DNA from 4 places in the Kitasatospora setae KM-6054 genome. Region 3 is predicted to be linked to each of the others. Evidence: riboswitches for the same ligand, from Rfam matches in the RefSeq annotation. Region 3 holds a riboswitch; each other region holds the start of a gene.
The links. A riboswitch is a leader RNA that binds a small molecule or an ion and turns the genes downstream of it on or off. The one in region 3 is predicted to bind cyclic di-AMP.
Positions count from the first base shown of each region.

Region 1: another riboswitch for cyclic di-AMP. It lies ahead of KSE_RS45705 (transglycosylase family protein); the one in region 3 lies ahead of KSE_RS10700 (C40 family peptidase).
Region 2: another riboswitch for cyclic di-AMP. It lies ahead of KSE_RS12920 (M23 family metallopeptidase); the one in region 3 lies ahead of KSE_RS10700 (C40 family peptidase).
Region 4: another riboswitch for cyclic di-AMP. It lies ahead of KSE_RS45570 (LysM peptidoglycan-binding domain-containing protein); the one in region 3 lies ahead of KSE_RS10700 (C40 family peptidase).

Region 1 covers NC_016109.1:1,907,210-1,911,323, reverse strand. The annotation lists gene KSE_RS08425 (hypothetical protein) at 1-151, opposite strand, end outside; gene KSE_RS45705 (transglycosylase family protein) at 261-1,595, opposite strand; cyclic di-AMP (ydaO/yuaA leader) riboswitch at 1,601-1,770, opposite strand; gene KSE_RS08415 (hypothetical protein) at 2,167-2,943, opposite strand; gene KSE_RS08410 (G8 domain-containing protein) at 3,147-4,114, shown strand, end outside.
Region 2 covers NC_016109.1:2,931,827-2,935,940, forward strand. The annotation lists gene tig (trigger factor) at 1-333, opposite strand, end outside; tRNA gene KSE_RS12910 (tRNA-Pro) at 588-661, opposite strand; tRNA gene KSE_RS12915 (tRNA-Gly) at 813-886, shown strand; gene KSE_RS12920 (M23 family metallopeptidase) at 1,038-2,057, opposite strand; cyclic di-AMP (ydaO/yuaA leader) riboswitch at 2,063-2,215, opposite strand; gene KSE_RS12925 (hypothetical protein) at 2,577-2,771, opposite strand; gene KSE_RS12930 (PP2C family protein-serine/threonine phosphatase) at 3,241-4,114, opposite strand, start outside.
Region 3 covers NC_016109.1:2,417,767-2,421,880, reverse strand. The annotation lists gene KSE_RS10710 (NYN domain-containing protein) at 1-407, shown strand, start outside; gene KSE_RS10705 (C40 family peptidase) at 593-1,630, shown strand; cyclic di-AMP (ydaO/yuaA leader) riboswitch at 2,023-2,179, shown strand; gene KSE_RS10700 (C40 family peptidase) at 2,190-3,287, shown strand; gene KSE_RS10695 (C40 family peptidase) at 3,516-4,114, shown strand, end outside.
Region 4 covers NC_016109.1:461,989-466,102, reverse strand. The annotation lists gene KSE_RS01935 (CapA family protein) at 1-915, shown strand, start outside; gene KSE_RS45570 (LysM peptidoglycan-binding domain-containing protein) at 938-2,155, opposite strand; cyclic di-AMP (ydaO/yuaA leader) riboswitch at 2,159-2,326, opposite strand; gene KSE_RS01925 (MFS transporter) at 2,825-4,114, shown strand, end outside.

The DNA.
Region 1 (4,114 bases), 510 kb from region 3:
GCGGGCCGCCGGTGCGGGCCTCGGTGCGGCGGTCGGTCGCCAGGTAGTCGCGCACGATCAGCTCCACCGCGTCCTGCGGATTGGTCGCGCCGAGGCGCAGCATCGCCTCCAGCGCCAGGTCCGCGTCCAGCGTGACGGTCACTTTCGCCATGGTTCCGGCTCCCGGGTTCGTCCAGTCGATCGGTCCCGGCCGAGAATAGGCCGCTGCCCCCGGAGCCGACCAGGGTCTCCGGGGGCAGCGGTGCTCCACCGCTCGCGGATCAGACGCGGCCCGCGAAGTCCGGGGCCCAGTTCGCGACGGTCTCGGTGCGGACGCCGGAGCGCGGGTTCGCGGCCTCGACGTACTTGCCGTCGCCCACGTACAGCGCGACGTGGTAGACGCCCGAGTTGGCGCCGTTGCTCGACCAGAACAGCAGGTCGCCCGGCTGCAGGCTGTCCAGCGACACCCGGGTCGCGTAGTCGGCCTGGTCGGCGGCGACCCGCGGCAGGCTGATGCCCGCCTGGCGGAACGCGGCCTGGGTCAGGCCCGAGCAGTCCCAGCCGCCGTTGCCGGTGCCGCCGTAGACGTACGCCTGGCCGAGCTTGGACAGCGCGAAGTCGATCGCCGCGGCCTTGGAACCGGTCGCCTTGACGGCGGTGGTGGCGGTGGCGGTCTTGGCCTCGGTGGTGGCGGTGGTGGCGGTGCCGGTGGCGCTCTTGGCCGCGGTGGTCGCCGTGGAGGCGCCGGCCTTGCCGCCGGTGCGGCCGCTCTTCCAGGACGAGCCCTGGTAGGAGGAGCCGTTCGACGACTTGGTGGCCGGGGCGGACTGCTGCGGCTGCGCGGTCGCGGTCGCGGTGCCGCCCAGGGCGAGCTGCTGACCCGGGTAGATCATGTCCGGGCCCTCGGTGAGGACCGAGCGGTTCAGGTCGTACAGCTTCTGCCAGCCGCCGTCCACGTGCTGGCTCTGCGCGATCGCGGACAGCCAGTCGCCCGCCACCACGGTGTAGGTGCCGGCCGACTGGTCGGTCGCGGCCGGGGTGCTCTGCTCGGCCTGGGGCTGCGCCTGGGCCTGGGGCTGGGACTGGTTCTGGTGGCGGGACTGCGACCAGGAGTGCTGGGACTTGTCCGTGCCGCCGGACTGCGACTGCGACGGCGACGGCGACTGGGTGGAGCCGGTCGAGTTCGAGGACGACGACGAGGACGAGGACGACGAGTTGCCGGACGAGCCGGAGGTGTCGACCTGGGGGGCCGCGCCGCCCTTGGTCAGGCCGGCCTGGACGGAGCAGACGGGCCAGGCGCCGGGGCCCTGGACGGCCAGCACCTTCTCGGCGGTGGCGATCTGCTGCTCCTTGGTGGCGAGGTCGGCGCGCGAGGCGTACGCGGTGCCGCCGAACTCGGCCCAGGTGGAGGCGGTGAACTGCAGGCCGCCGTAGAAGCCGTTGCCGGTGTTGATCGACCAGTTGCCGCTGGACTCGCACTGGGCGACCTTGTCCCAGGTGGCGACGGTGGCCGCGGAGGCGGAACCGGCGGTCAGGCAGGGAATCGTGAGGCCGATGCCGACGACGCCGGTGGTGGCGATCAGGCGGCGGGCGTTCTTGGAGCTGATGGGCAGCATGAAGGAGCGTTCCTCTCCCACGCCTGCGAGGTGAGCTGTCGGATTCGGGCCGGAGTCGCCCGGCCGAGCACACCTCGCGGTGCGCCCGGCTTCACCCCAAGCCCCGTGCGGTCCTGCGACCGCCCGGGGCGACTTACCTGGTTCCCCCGCCCCTGCCGTGGTGCGTTGTGCATGAGCCGACCCACCCGGCGGCAGGACTCGGCGTTCCGGGTGGGCTGGGTCCGTGTGTCCACGAACGTGGGCAGGAGATTAAGCGGACTCAAGGGCGAATGGCAAATATCCGGGAAAGGTTTTCCGGGCCCCGGAAAAGGTGATCAAGAATTCCGGGCGGAACTCCGTTGCCGCTGGCGGGGGCTGCGGGAGCGTCAGGAAAAGGTGGATCTTGTGACCGTTTTGGGTGTTAAAGGGCTTTGGTTGCCATATGAGTCGTTGATGCCCCTCTGGTCGGACGGCACGCCGGTGAATTGTCCATTTGATGGCGTTATTTCCAGGGGGGCCGGAGCGGAGTCGACCCCGGGGCGGGGCGGCGGGTTCTCGCGGTCCGGCCGAATTCCTTTTTCCGGACGGGCCGTCAGAATTCCGGTCGGGAAGCGTCCTTCCGCGACCGCGCCGCGCTCAGCCACTCGCCCCCGGCCGCGGACCGGGCCTCCCGGGCGGCGTACCGCAGGCTGAGCGCCGCCAGCGGCCCGCGCAGGCCGGGCGGGAGGTCGGCGGGCGCGTGCAGCCGGTGGCAGGTGTCCGTGATGGCCTCGATCCGCGCCCACGGGCCCGGCGGCTCCGCGTCCAGGTGGGCGAAGCCGCTCCCCTCGGCGGGCAGCGGCAGGCCCCGGCGGGCCAGCCGGTACACCTCCGCCATGCCGGCCGCGGCGACGGCGTGCAGGGTGCGCAGCGGCCGGAGCGGGACGGGGAACAGGGCGCGCCGACCGGAGTCGAGCGCGGCGGCGCCCGCCCGCCGGAGCACCTCCAGCTCCCGCACGGCCGCCGACTCGGCCGCCCCGCCCCGCCCGGGCGGCGGGAGCTCCGCGGTGGGCGGCCAGCCGTAGTCGGTGGCGCAGGAGGAGAGCCAGCACCGGCCCAGCGGGCCCGCGTGCCGCCAGGCGAAGCGCTCCGGCAGGGTGGGCGGCCAGTCGCGCCGGTGCGCCGAGGCGAGGGTGAGCAGGTGGTGCGTCTCGGCGATCTCGGCGATCGCCTCCACCGCCGTGCCGAAGCCGGGCGGGCGGCCGTAGTCGGCGGCCAGGACCGGGTCCACGCCGAACCGGGCCAGCGAGCGGATCGCGGTGAAGCCGCCCTGCTGCGCACGCGTCGAGGCGAACCGGTGGCGCTCCTCGGGGGTGGGCGTCTTCGCCATGGCCGGTCCGTTCCTCTGCGGGGAAGGTGAGTTGACGGTCAATCAGGTGATACGCCCGGGCGGAATCGAACGTTCCCGAACGGGCGTCCGGAGGTGCTACGCCAGGATGCTTACCCCGTCCGGAACATGACGTGTCCGGGTGGCGGCCGTGCCTAAGCTGCCCCCGACGACTCAGGGTTGCGGGCCCCGGGAGGGCGGCCGAGGTGGAAGAGCAGCGGAACAGCGAGCAGACCCCGGCCGTCCGGCACCGGCACCGGCGGCCGCTGGTGGGGCGGCGCAGGATGCTGACCTGGCTGGCGGTCGGGACGGTGGCGGCGCTCGGCGGGGGAGTGGTGCTGCGGCAGTCGCTGGCGGGCGCGGACGAGACCTCGGCCCGGCCGGCCCCGCCCGGCGGCAGCACGCCCGCGGGCGGGCACCAGCACGGCACCGGCGGCCCGCCGCCCGCCTCGGCGAGCCCCGACCCGTCCGCGCCGCAGCCGCCGCCGGTCGACCGGAGCGGCCGGAACTGGTCGGACGCCAAGGGCTGGGGCGGCAAGGTGCCCGGGCCCGGCAGCGCGGTGCGGATCGCCGACAAGGTGGTGCTGGACGCCGACGCGCAGGTCGGCTCGCTGCTGGTGGAGAAGACCGGCTCGCTGGTGTTCGCCGCCGACCGGTCGCTGACCCTGGCCAGCGCCGGCAACGTCGAGGTGCGCGGCACGCTGGCGCTCGCCCCCGACGGCGCGCACACCCACACGCTGCGCTTCCCGAACGTCGACGAGCGGCGCTACGCGGGCGGCGGGATGGGCCTGGTCGACACCGACACCGGCCTGTGGGTCACCGGCCAGGGCTACCTGCGGCTGGACGGCGCCCCCCGCACCGCCTGGACCCGCGCCGCCGACGCGCTGAAGCCCGGCGACAGCACGATCAGGCTGGCCACCGCCCCCACCGGCTGGCAGCCCGGCGACGAGCTGGCCGTCACCCCCACCGCGCCGCCCGACCGGGACGACTTCTCGACCTCGTACGACCTGGTCACCGTCAAGCAGGTGGACGGCGCCACCGTCACGCTCACCGGCCCGCTGAAGAACGCCCACCCGAGGGTGGCGACCGGCGGCGGGGCGACCTTCGGCGCGGAGGTGCTCAACCTCAGCCGCAACGTCCGGATCGAGGGCACCGAGCAGGGCCGGGCGCACGT
Region 2 (4,114 bases), 510 kb from region 3:
GGTGAACTTGAGGTCCCCGCCGTCGGCCAGGTTCTCGACACCCTCGATCTCGGTGATGTCGGGCTGGCCCAGCACGTCGATCTGGCCCTCGTCGACGGCCTGCGTGTAGAAGCGCGGAAGCGCGTCGTTGACGGCCTCCTCCAGCACCGCGCCCCGGCCGAAGCGCTGGTCGATCACCTTGTTCGGGATCTTGCCCTTGCGGAAGCCCGGAACGGTGACCTGCTGGTTGATCTTCTTGTACGCCGCGTCGAGGCTGGGCTTGAGCTCCTCGAAGGGCACCTCGACGATAAGTCGAACCCGGGTCGGGTTCAGAGTCTCGACGGCGCTCTTCACGGTTGGGTCTCCTAGGGGGCTTGCGGTCAGGGCGATAGGCGGTTGGGGCTGCAATGCTGTCCGTACTACCGCCAGCGATCCATCCTACCGGTACCACGAAAGCGGCTGTGCCCGGCACCGGGGTCCGGCCGGACGGACCGGGCCGGGAGGCGGGAACGGGAAGAGCGGGGACGGGCGCGGGCCGCGACGACGGCGACGGCGACGCCGCAACGACAACAGGGCCCCGCCCACCGACGAGACCCTGCCGCACACGGTCGGGGTGACCGGATTCGAACCGACGGCCTTCCGCTCCCAAAGCGGACGCGCTACCAACCTGCGCCACACCCCGTGGTGCCGAGCAGAAGAGTACACGCCGACCCGCCCCCGACCGGGGCGATATCGACGAGCCGACGAGGCGGAAGGAGTGTGCAATCCACCGACCCGACCAGGTACGCTAGGCCAGTCCTCACCGCCTCCGGGGCGGTGCCGGGCGTTCCCCTGCGGGTGTAGCTCAATGGTAGAGCCCCAGTCTTCCAAACTGGTCACGCGAGTTCGATTCTCGTCACCCGCTCCACGAGGCCGACGGCCCCGACCACCCAGGTGGTCGGGGCCGTTCGCCGTTCCGCAGCCGGGCCGGAGCCGTTCCGGGGCCGGGCGCCCCGGCGAAGCCCGGAGGCCCCGCGCGGTGGTTCTCGCGCGGGGCCTCCGGGGAGTGGTGCCGGGGATCAGACGTTGACGCCGTGGGCGGCCAGGTAGGCGACCGGGTCGATGTCGGAGCCGTAGTCCGGGGTGGTGCGGATCTCGAAGTGCAGGTGCGGGCCGGTCACGTTGCCGGTGGCACCGGAGAGGCCGATCTGCTGGCCCGCGGTCACGGCCTGGCCGGCCGAGACCGAGATCGAGGACAGGTGCGCGTACTGGGCGTACTTGCCGTCGGCCAGCTTGATGACGACCTGGTTGCCGTAGGCGCCGCCGTTGCCGGCCGAGACCACGGTGCCGCCGGCGATCGCCTTCAGGCTGGTGCCGGTGGAGACCGGGAAGTCGATGCCGGTGTGGTAGCCGCTGGACCAGTTGGAGCCCGCCACCTTGTAGCCGGTGGTGACGCTGCCCGGCGCCGGGGCGACGTAGCCGGAGGAGGCGGTCGCGGCGGACGACGAGGACGAGGCCGCGGAGGACGACGACGAGGTCGACTTCTGGGTCTGGGTCTGGGTCTTCGTCTGGGTCTTCGTCTGGGTCTGGACCTGGGTCTGGGTCTTCGTCTGGGCCTGGGTCTTCGCGGCGGTGCCGGTCGAGGTCTTCGGCGCGGCCGCGGCGGCGGTGTCCGAGGAGGTGGACGCGGGCGCGGACGCGGCGGCGGCCTGGCCGCCGAGGGTCAGCTGCTGGCCCGGGCGGATCAGGTCCGGGTTGCCGCCGATGACCGAGCGGTTGTCCTGGTAGAGCTTCTCCCAGCCGCCGTCCACGTTCTTCGCGGTGGCGATCTTGGAGAGGGTGTCGCCGGAGACGACCCGGTAGGTCTGGTCGGCGGCCGGGGCGGCGCTGGAGGCGCTGTCCGCGGCGGTGTCGGCGACCGGGGTCGCGTCGACGGAGACGTTGGCCCACGAGCGGCCGCCGTCCTGGTGGTCGGCGGTGCCGTGCGCGGAGGCGGCAGTGGCCGGGAGGCCGATCGCGGCGCCGGCCACGCCGGTGGCGATGGCGATGCGGACGACGGTGGCCAGGCGCGGCTTGCGGTGCTTGCCCTGAGCGGACATGAAGCTGTTCCTCTCCGACGCCTGCGAGGTGAGCTGTCGGGTTCGGGCGAGAGTTGCCCGGCCGCGTCTCCGCGGCTTCACCCCGAGCCGTTCCCGTGCGTTCCGGGCCCGGCGTACTACCTGTGGTTCCCCCGCTCCTGCCGTGGCGTGGTGTTCTGGTCGGCACCGAGCGACGGCAGGACTAGGCGTTCCGCTCGGTGGCCCACCCGGCCGATGTCCGGGCTGCGGAGGAAGCAAAACCCACGGCTCGCGGAGCTGGCAAGCGCCGAAAAGCCCCGTTCCCGGACCCGGGAGGGGGCTGACGGTCCGCCAGGTCACGCTCCGCCGTCGGCAGGCCGCGCTGCGCGTACGGGATCATGACGGTGCGCCCACGAACGGCGTACAGCGGGCGACTTCGGTCACCGTGCGCGTTCGGGCGCCGACCAGGCGTGACGGGGCGGGTGACCCTGGTCACCCGCGGACGGGACTTCGGGACGGGGCAGGAGGTCCCGCGGCCGTCCGGGAGGGGTCTCGGGGGGGTCAGCCGGCGATGCCCGCGATCGCCTTGGAGACCGACTGGAGGAACTGCTGGATCGGCCCGGCCATCGTCGACTGGCTGAGCATGAAGCCGAACAGCGCGGCGATGACCGCGTGCCCGCCCTTCAGCTGCTTGTTGCGGATGAAGATGAAGACGATGATGCCGAACAGGACAAGGGCGGAGACGGAGAAGGCCACGGGGACTCACTTCCTCGATTCGTGGCGGGGATTCGGGTCGGAACCGGCGATGGTTCCAGGCGGAAACCGGCCCCTGCCCCCCGTGTCCCCACCACTCCATCCGGACTCAGTGTGGTCGCTCGTGCGGAGTGCGTAAAGGACTTGCCCCGTCACCGGGGGCCCCAACCCGCGTACTGGGACTGATTTTCGCCGTCCGCGACGATAGCGGACGGGTCCTGACGGAGCGTCGGCGGGAGGCCGTCCGCGGGGCCCGCGGGGGCAAACCGGCAGGCAGCCGGGCCGTGGCCCACGGGGCGGGTGGGGCAACGGAATTGGCCGAAGATCAACGTTCGGGTTTGACACTCCGTGGGCACCCCGTGCCGGGCGATTCCACACCGGTCCACCACAGTTGGCGCACGGCCGGACGGAGCGGGTACGGGGCGGGTACGGAGAGCGTACGGGGAGCGTCCGGACGGCGCGCGGCCGGGGTTCAGCGGCGCCAGACCAGCAGCACGGCGCGGTCGTCGTTGACGTGCTTGGCGACGCTGTCGATCAGCCGGACCGCGGCGCCGGAGCGGCCGCTCACCGGGGTGGTGGCGACCAGCCGGTCGGCCTCGCCCATCAGCCGGTCCATGCCCTCGCCGAGGTCGCGGCCGGGGATCTCGACCATGCCGTCGGTGCACAGCATCAGCAGGTCGCCGGGGCCCAGGACGCCGCGCACGCCCTCGAACTTGGCGCCGTCGTAGACACCGAGCAGCGGGCCCTCGGCCTCCTTGACCTCCCAGCGGCCGGCCCCGGCCAGCCGGTGCATGCCGGGCAGGTGGCCGGCCGAGAGGAGTTCGTACTCGCCAGTGTCCAGGTCGATGACCAGGTGGACGGCGGTGGCGAAGCCCTCGGCCCAGTCCTGGCGCAGCAGGTAGCCGTTGGCGGCGGGCAGGAAGTCGTGGGCGGGCAGCGAGCCGAGCAGTCCGCCGAAGGCGCCGGAGAGCAGCAGGGCGCGGCTGCCCGCGTCCATGCCCTTGCCGGAGACGTCGGCGAGCACGGTCTCCAGCACCCGGCCGCCGGGGCCGGTGCGGGCGGCGACCATGAAGTCGCCGGAGAAGGACTGGCCGCCGGCCGGGCGGAGCGCGGTGTCGGTGTGCCAGCCGTCGGGCAGCTGCGGGAACCGGCCCTGGACCCGGATCCGTTCGCGCAGGTCGAACAGCATGGTGGAGCCGCCGCGCCAGGGCACGCCGATCCGACGGCGGAACTGGGCGACCAGCAGCCCGGCGACGCCGACCGCGCCGACCACCAGGGCGGCGCCGGGGCTGACGCCGTGGCTGTAGGCGGTGGGGAGGTCGGCGGCCAGCTGCTCGCCGGTGTGC
Region 3 (4,114 bases):
CGCTGCTGGACCAGCTGCTGGCGATCCCGCAGGTCCACCTGGTGGTGGACGGCTACAACGTGACCAAGACCGGCTATCCCCAACTGCCGCTGGAGCAGCAGCGGATGCGGCTGCTGGGCGGCCTGGCGATGCTGGCCCAGCGCACCCAGGCCGAGGTGACCTGCGTCTTCGACGGCCAGGACCTGGACGTGCCGGTGATCATGGCGCCGCCGCGCGGGGTCCGGGTGCGGTTCAGCCGCACCGGGGAGACCGCGGACGAGCTGATCCGCCGACTGGTGCGGGCCGAGCCGCAGGGCCGTCCGGTGGTGGTGGTCTCCGCGGACAAGGAGGTCGCGGACGGGGTGCGCAAGGCCGGGGCGCGGCCGGTGGCCTCGGTGCTGCTGCTGAACCGGCTCTCCCGCAGCTGAGGGGCGGTCAGGGGGCCCGGAGGCGGCCGGAGTGTGACGGCCTTGTGAAAGGGGGCGGGGCGGTGGGACCGGAAGCCCCCCGGGAGTGGACGCGGAGGCAGGGACTTCACTAGGGTCTGGCGTCAAACCTATATTCCGGACCATCACTCGTTGGGGTGAGTCCAGCAGGAAGAAGGAGCTCCCCCTTGGCCTCCCACCGGCGTCCCAAGCAGCCGAGCCGTGCGCGGATCTCCGTGTTCACCGCCGCCGCCGCGACCGCGGTCGCCCTGACGGCCCAGGCCGGCGCGCACGCCGCCCCGGCCCAGCCGAACAAGGACGAGGTCAAGGCGCAGGTCGACAAGCTGCTGGAGGAGCAGGAGCAGGCCGCCGAGAAGTTCAACGGCGCCAAGGAGCGGTCCGACCAGCTGCGCAAGCAGGCCGACGACCTCCAGGACCAGGTGGCCCGCGGCCAGGAGCAGCTGACCGAGCTCTCCTCCGGCCTCGCGGCGGTCGCCGGGGACCAGTACCGGCAGGGCGGCGTCGACCCGTCGATGCAGCTGATGCTCTCGTCCAACCCGGACAAGTACCTCGCCCAGGCGGCCTCGTTCGACCAGGCCGCCAGCACCCAGGCCGAGACGCTGAAGTCGCTCAAGGAGCAGCAGCGCCGCCTGGACCAGCAGAAGCAGGAGGCCGCCCAGGTCCTGCACGAGCTGGACACCCAGACCCAGGCGCTCAACGACGCCAAGAGCGAGGTCAACGGCAAGCTCGCCGAGGCGCAGAAGCTGCTCGCCAAGCTGAGCGCCGCGGACCGCGCCGCGATCCTGCGGGACACCGGCGGCACCGCCTCGCGCAGCTCCAACCGGGTCGACCCGGCCTCCCTGCCGCAGGCCAGCGGCTACGCCGCGACCGCGGTGGCGGCGGCGCTCGGCAAGCAGGGCTCCGCGTACGTGTGGGGCGCCACCGGCCCGAACACCTTCGACTGCTCCGGCCTGATGGTGTGGGCGTACGCGAAGGCCGGCGTCTCGCTGCCGCGCACCTCGCAGTCGCAGGGCAGCTACGGCGTGAACGTCGGCACCGACTGGCACAACGCGCAGCCGGGCGACCTGGTCGTCTACTACGGCGACCGGCACCACGTCGGCATGTACATCGGCGACGGCATGGTGGTCCACGCGCCGCGCACCGGCGACGTGGTGAAGGTGATGAAGGTCGACACCCTGCCGATCTCGACCATCCGCCGGGTCTGACCCGCGCCGGTCCGACGGCTTCCGGTCTGACGGGCCGACGAATCGGACAAACGCCCCACCGGGCGACAACTGACGCATAGTGACACGCCCGGGCGGGCCGAGATCCCCTTGTGATCTGCGACACGTCCGGGTCTGTCGCTTCTGGACCACATCATGAGAATTGCTACGCCCTGCGTCATGAAGTGCTCACTATCGGTCACATTTTGCCGGGTGTTTGATTCAGAATCAGATTTTTTTCCGACAAAGATTTGAGCGGATCACGGATCGGTTACTAGGGTCATGTCTCGACCACCGCAGAGTCGATCGCCCAAGGGGGGCGGCGGCGGGGGTCGCCGCCGAGTCCGTGACGCAGCGGGCAGACCGTCAACACCGGGTCTGCTGACGGGGATACCCCTGCGGGGGTGCTGTCGAACGGAGCCGGGGAACCACGTTCCCCCGGGGTGAATCGGCGCCAGGTCGGCCGCCGCGCGCGGCCGGTGAGGCGTCGTAGGGCAATCTCTTCCAGCCCGAACCCGTCAGCTCACCCGGTAGGCGGTCGAGGAAGAAGGAGTCCGCCTTCGTGGCGTCCCATCGTCGTCCCAAGCCCGCGAGCCGTGCCCGGGTCTCGATTCTCACTGCGACCGCCGCCGCCGCCGTGGCGCTCTCCGCCCAGGGCGGGGCGCACGCCGATCCCGCGCCGACCAAGGACCAGGTCAAGCAGCAGGTCGACCAGCTCAACGAAGAGGCCGAGATCAAGACCGAGGCGCTGAACGCCTCGGTCGAGAAGCAGCAGGACCTGCAGAAGCAGGTCGGCCAGCTGCAGGACCAGCTCGCCCGGCAGCAGGGGCAGGTGACCACCGTCCAGGAGAGCCTGGCCGGGATCGCCGCCGAGCAGTACCGGACCGGCAGCATGCCGCAGACCATGCAGCTGATGCTCTCCAGCACCCCGGACGCCTTCCTCGGCCAGGCCGGCGCGCTGAACGTGGTCGGCTCCACCCAGGCCGACCTGCTCAAGAGCTTCAAGGACGAGCAGTCCAAGCTCGACGCGCAGCGCAAGGAGGCCGAGAGCAAGCTCGCCGAGCTGGACACCACCACCAAGGCCCTGCAGGCCGACAAGGCGGACGTCCAGGCGAAGCTCGCCAAGGCCCAGGAGCTGCTCAACACGCTGACCCAGCAGGAGCGCGAGCAGATCGCCGCCGCCGAGGCCAAGGCCGCCGCGGACGCCAAGGCGAAGGCCGACGCCGCGGCCTCCGCGGCCTCCGCCGCCTCGCAGGACCGCGCCTCGCGGAGCACCGACCGGCCCGCGCTGGACGCGCCCGCGCCCTCGAACTTCTCCGGCAACGCGGTCGGCGCGGCCGTCTCCAAGCTGGGCAGCTGGTACGCGTACGGCGCCGCCGGGCCGAGCAGCTTCGACTGCTCCGGCCTGATGCAGTGGGCCTACAAGCAGGCCGGCGTGTCGATCCCGCGCACCTCCCAGGCGCAGGCGGGGGCCGGCACCAGCCTGGGCACCGACATCGCCAACGCCCGCCCGGGCGACCTGATCATCTACTACGGCGACCAGCACCACGTCGGGATGTACGTCGGCAACGGGCAGATGATCCACGCCCCGCACACCGGCGCGCAGGTCCGCTACGAGTCGGCGACCGCGATGCCGATCAACCGGATCGTCCGGATCTGACCCGGCCCGGGGCCCGTTCGGGGCCCCGGCGGGACGTGCGGCCCGGTGCCCCCAAGGGGTGCCGGGCCGTTCCCGTGCGGATGTCCGATTGGGGGTCAAATATTCGGGGCTGTCGGGGTTTGGACTGGATCGATCCGACTCGCTAACCTCTGCCCCCGGGCCCCCGCGAGGACGGCCGTCCGACCGCGGACGGCGGCGGAGGCCGGCCGCAGAACGGAGCCGTCGCGCGTGTCCGTGCCCCGCCGCACCCCACTGCCCGGTGTCCAGCGCATCGCCCGGGCCCTGGCGCTCACCGCCGCCGCGACCAGCGCGCTCGGACTGACCGTCGGCGGGGCCGCCGCCGCCCCGCTGAGCCCCGCCGACCCGCCGAACCGGGCCGAGGTCAAGCAGCAGGTCGACCAGCTCTACGAGGAGGCCGAGCGGGCCTCGGAGACGTACAACGCGGCGCAGGAGCGGCTCAGGACCCTGCAGGCCGAGACCGGCACCCTCCAGGACCAGGTCGCCGCCGGGCAGGACGAGCTCAACCGGATGCGCGGCGACCTGGCCGCCGTCGCCGCCGCCCAGTACCGCTCCCAGGGCGTCGACCCGACCGTCCGGCTGATGCTCGACCAGGACCCGGCCGGCTACCTGACCGGCGCCCGCTCGCTCGAACAGGCCACCGCCCGGCAGAGCGACAGCCTGCGCGACCTGGCCGAGCGGCAGCGCCGGCTGGACGAGCGGCGGCGGGAGGCCGGCGGCAAGCTGGCCGAGCTGGAGCAGGCCAGGCAGCGGCTGGCCGCCGCCAAGGAGGACGTCCACGAGCGGCTGCTCCGGGCGCAGCGGCTGCT
Region 4 (4,114 bases), 2.0 Mb from region 3:
GACGTCCACTTCGAGGGACGCACCGCCTCCCGGCTCGGCGCGTCCAAGACCGAAACCGCGCTCGGCCCGATCGCCGCGACGCTGTCCGCCGCCGACCTCTCGGTGCTCAACCTGGAGACCGCGATCACCAGCCGCGGCAAGGCCGAGGCCAAGACCTACACCTTCCGCACCACCCCCAAGGCGCTCGACGCGCTCAAGGACGCCGGCGTCGACGTGGTCTCCCAGGCCAACAACCACGCCGTCGACTTCGGCCCCGACGGCCTCGCCGACACCCTCGCCGCGAAGGCCGCCTCCCCGATACCCGTGGTCGGCATCGGCAAGGACGCCGCCGAGGCGTACGCCCCGTACGTCACCACGGTGCGCGGCGTGAAGGTCGCCGTGCTGGGAGCCAGCCAGGTCAACGAGATCACCAACCAGAAGTGGCGGGCCGGCGCGCACAAGCCCGGCATCGCCTCCGCCCTCGACGAGCCCGCGCTGCTGCGCGCCGTCACCGCGGCGAAGGCCCAGGCGCCCGTGGTCCTGGTCTACCTGCACTGGGGCGACGAGGGGGTGGCCTGCCCGACCCGGGCGCAGACCTCGCTCGCCAAGAAGCTCGCCGACGCCGGAGCGACCGCCGTGGTCGGCACCCACGCCCACACCATGCTCGGCTCGGGCATGCTCGGGAAGACCTACGTCGCGTACGGCTTCGGCAACTTCCTCTGGTACGGCACCTCGAACTACGCCGCCTCCGACGAGACCGGCGTCACCACGCTCACCGTCACCGCCGACGGCCGGGTCACCGGCGAGGTCTTCACCCCCGCCCACATCGACGGCCGCGGCGTGCCCGTCCCGCAGAACGGGAACGCCGCGCGGACCGCCCAGCAGCGCCGCGACGGCCTGCGCGGCTGCACCGGGCTGGCCGCCGCCCCGAAGTGACGGCGGCCGGCCCGGGCCGGTGTCACTTCAGGTCCAGCACCTGGCCCGGGTGGATCAGGTCCGGGTTCCCGCCGACCACCTGCTGGTTCGACGCGTAGAGCTCGGACCAGCCGCCGTCCACCGCGTGGGTGCGGGCGATCGAGGCCAGGGTGTCGCCCGGGCCGACGGTGTACGGCTGCGCGGACCCGGCGGCCGGGCCTGCCGGGGTGGCGGCCGCAGCCGCGTCCGTGGGTGCGGCGGTGGAGGGGGCCGGGGTTGCGGGGGCGCTCGGCGTGGCCGTCGTTGCGGACGAGGCGGACGGGGTGGACGGGGTGGGCGAGGTCGGGGCGTCCGGGGTCGGGCTCACCGGGGCGGTGGGGAACAGGCCGCTGCCGTTTCCGCCGTTCCCGTTGTTGCCGTTTCCGTTGTTGCCCTCGGCGGGGGCGCCCGGGGTGGGCGTGGTGGTCGGGCCGGTGGGCACCAGCGGGGTGCCGGGGGAGGCCGGCGGGACGGTCGGCGTGGCCGAGGCGTCCGGGGCGGGCGTGGTCGGGGTGCCGGGAGCGGGGGTCGCCGAGTCGGTCGGGGCGGGCGGGGTGGGCGTGCTCGGCTGCGGCTGCGGGTGCGTCAACTGCAGGTAGCGCTCGTACAGGCTCTGGTGGCTGGTCCAGAACCAGGCGCCGTTCTTCTCGTACCAGTACACGTGCGCGACCGGGTCGTAGCCGGGCAGCCCGGAGAACACCGGTGCGGTGCTGCCGTCCGCCGGTGCGGTGCTGCCGTCCGGGGCCGCGTTGACCGCCGCGATGCCGCGGGCGCCGCGCAGCGAACCGGTCTCGCTCGCCGAGTCGTTGTCGTCGACGACGCCCGGCGCGCTGGCGGTGTTCAGGCCGGCGCCGTCCGCGCAGGCGGACCAGGGCGACGGGCCCTCGGTGGCCAGGATGCGCTCGGCGACGGCGATCTGCTGGCTGCGGGTGGCGCCGTCCGGCAGCGGGGCGTACTGGGTGCCGCCGTAGTCGGTCCAGCGCTGGGCGTTGATCTGCAGGCCGCCGTAGAGGCCGTTGCCCGCGTTGGAGCCCCAGTTCCCTCCGCTTTCGCACTCGGCGACCCGGTCCCAGACCGCGCTGGGCGCGGCGTGCGCGCCGCTCACGGTGAGCAGCGGCAGGGCGATGCCGAGGCCGGCCACACCGGCCGCCGCGATCGCGCGCTCGGCGGTCTTCTCCGCCTGGCTCTGCCGGCGATGACGTCCCGAACCCGTGAAGAGCATGCGAGATCCTCTCCGCACGCCTGCGAGGTGAGCTGTCGGGTTCGGACCGGGAGGGAGGCCCGGCCGCCGCACTCCGGTCGCCCGGCGCTGACGGCTTCACCCCTAGCCGTGGGGGACGGCAACAAACGTGGTTCCCCCGCCCCTGCCCAAGGGTTGTGGTGGTCGACCCGGCGACGCGGTGGACAGGGCTCGGCGTTGTCGCGCTGCGGGGCCCGGCGGTGCGGGCAGGGAGGAGCCTATTCACTCGAACGTGGCAATCACAAGCTCGTCGCGCCCGGATCACGCCTTCGTCACGCTGGTTGCCGCCTGGTGTGTGGGCGACCTGTTGACGATGTCTCGGGTGGTTGACCGAGTCGCCGGGCGGCGCCGTCGGTCGAGCCGTCCGGTCGTCCGGTCGTCCGGTCGGTTGGTCGGTCGATCGGCTGGAGAAGTGTGGCCGATCGGTGGGATTGGAACGGTCGCCTGCGGGGGAGAGAGGGGCCCCGGCGTGGGGCGGCGGATGGCTCGGGAGAGGCAAGTCGCCTGTAGGGGAGGCAAGTTGGGGCCAATACGGGCAATCTCCGTGTTGCGGATAAATGGCGCGACAGGGTGTCGACGGACTTCCTACGATCGCCCTGCTCGCTGTTCCCGCGGGCGTGTCACCGAGTCAGTGGAGGAGGTCCCGTGCGCGTGCTGGTTCCCGAAGTGCTCCGCACCGAGCGCCGGTTCGCCAGGCTGTTCGTCGGCCAGTCGTTGTCGGTCCTGGGCGACCGGGTGTCGTTCGTGGCGCTGCCCTTCGCGGTGCTGTCGATCAGCGACTCGGCCGCCGACGTCGGGCTGGTCGCGACGGCGGGCCTGCTCCCGCTGCTGGTGTTCACACTCGTCGGCGGCGTCTGGGCGGACCGCCTGCCCAGGCAGCGGATCATGCTGGCCTCCGACCTGGTGCGGTGCGCTGTCCAGGCGGCCATCGCGGTGCTGCTGCTCACCGGCACCGCCCGGGTCGGGCTGCTCGCTCTGCTGGCGGCGGTGTTCGGTGTCGCGGACGCGTTCTTCCTGCCGGCCTCCACCGGCCTGCTGCTCCTGCTCGTCCCCGCCGACCGACTGCGCGAGGCGAACGCCCTGCGCGGCTTCGTGCAGTCGGCGAGCCTGGTGGTCGGTCCGGCGCTGGCCAGCGTACTGATCGCACTGGCCGGCCCGGGCGGCGCGCTGGCGCTCGACGCGGTGAGCTTCGCGGCCAGCGCCGCCGTACTGGCCCGCCTGGGCGCGGTCGGTGCAGTGGGCGCGGGAGGAGGGGGCGTCGGCGGTGCGGTCGGCGGTGTCGCCGGGGCGGCGGCGGGCGGGCGGCAGGGGTTCCTGGCCGAGCTGCGGGTCGGCTGGCAGCACGTGCGCGGTCGGACGTGGGTGTGGTCGGGGATGCTGGCGATAGCGGTCTACCACGTGGTGGTGCTGCCCTCGGTGTTCGTCATCGGGCCGCTGTTGGCGAAGCGCGAGTGGGGCGGCGCGAGTGCGTGGGCCGTGGTGGTCGTCGCCTTCGGCGTCGGCGCGATCGTGGGTGACGTGTGCGCCTACCGCCTGAAGCCCGCCCGCCCGATGGCCGTCGCGGCGGTGGCGATGGCGGTCGCCTCCTGCCAGGCGGTGGTCATCGGCTCCGGCGCGCCGGTCTGGGTGATCGCGCTGCTGGAGGGGGTCACCGGCGTGGGCGTGTCCCTGTTCTTCGTGCTCTGGGAGACCTCGCTCCAGGTGCACATCCCGGAGCAGGTGCTCTCCCGGGTCAGCTCCTACGACCACCTGATATCCGTCGGCCTGATGCCGCTCGGGCTACTGCTGGCGGGCCCGCTCGCCGAGGGCCTCGGCGTTCGCCTCGCGCTGTTCGGGATGACCGCGATCGCCGTCCCGGTATCCCTGGCCCTGCTCCTGCTGCCGGCCATTCGCCGACTGCCCGCGAGCCCGTCGGCGGAGGCTGAGCCGGCGGCCGGGTCG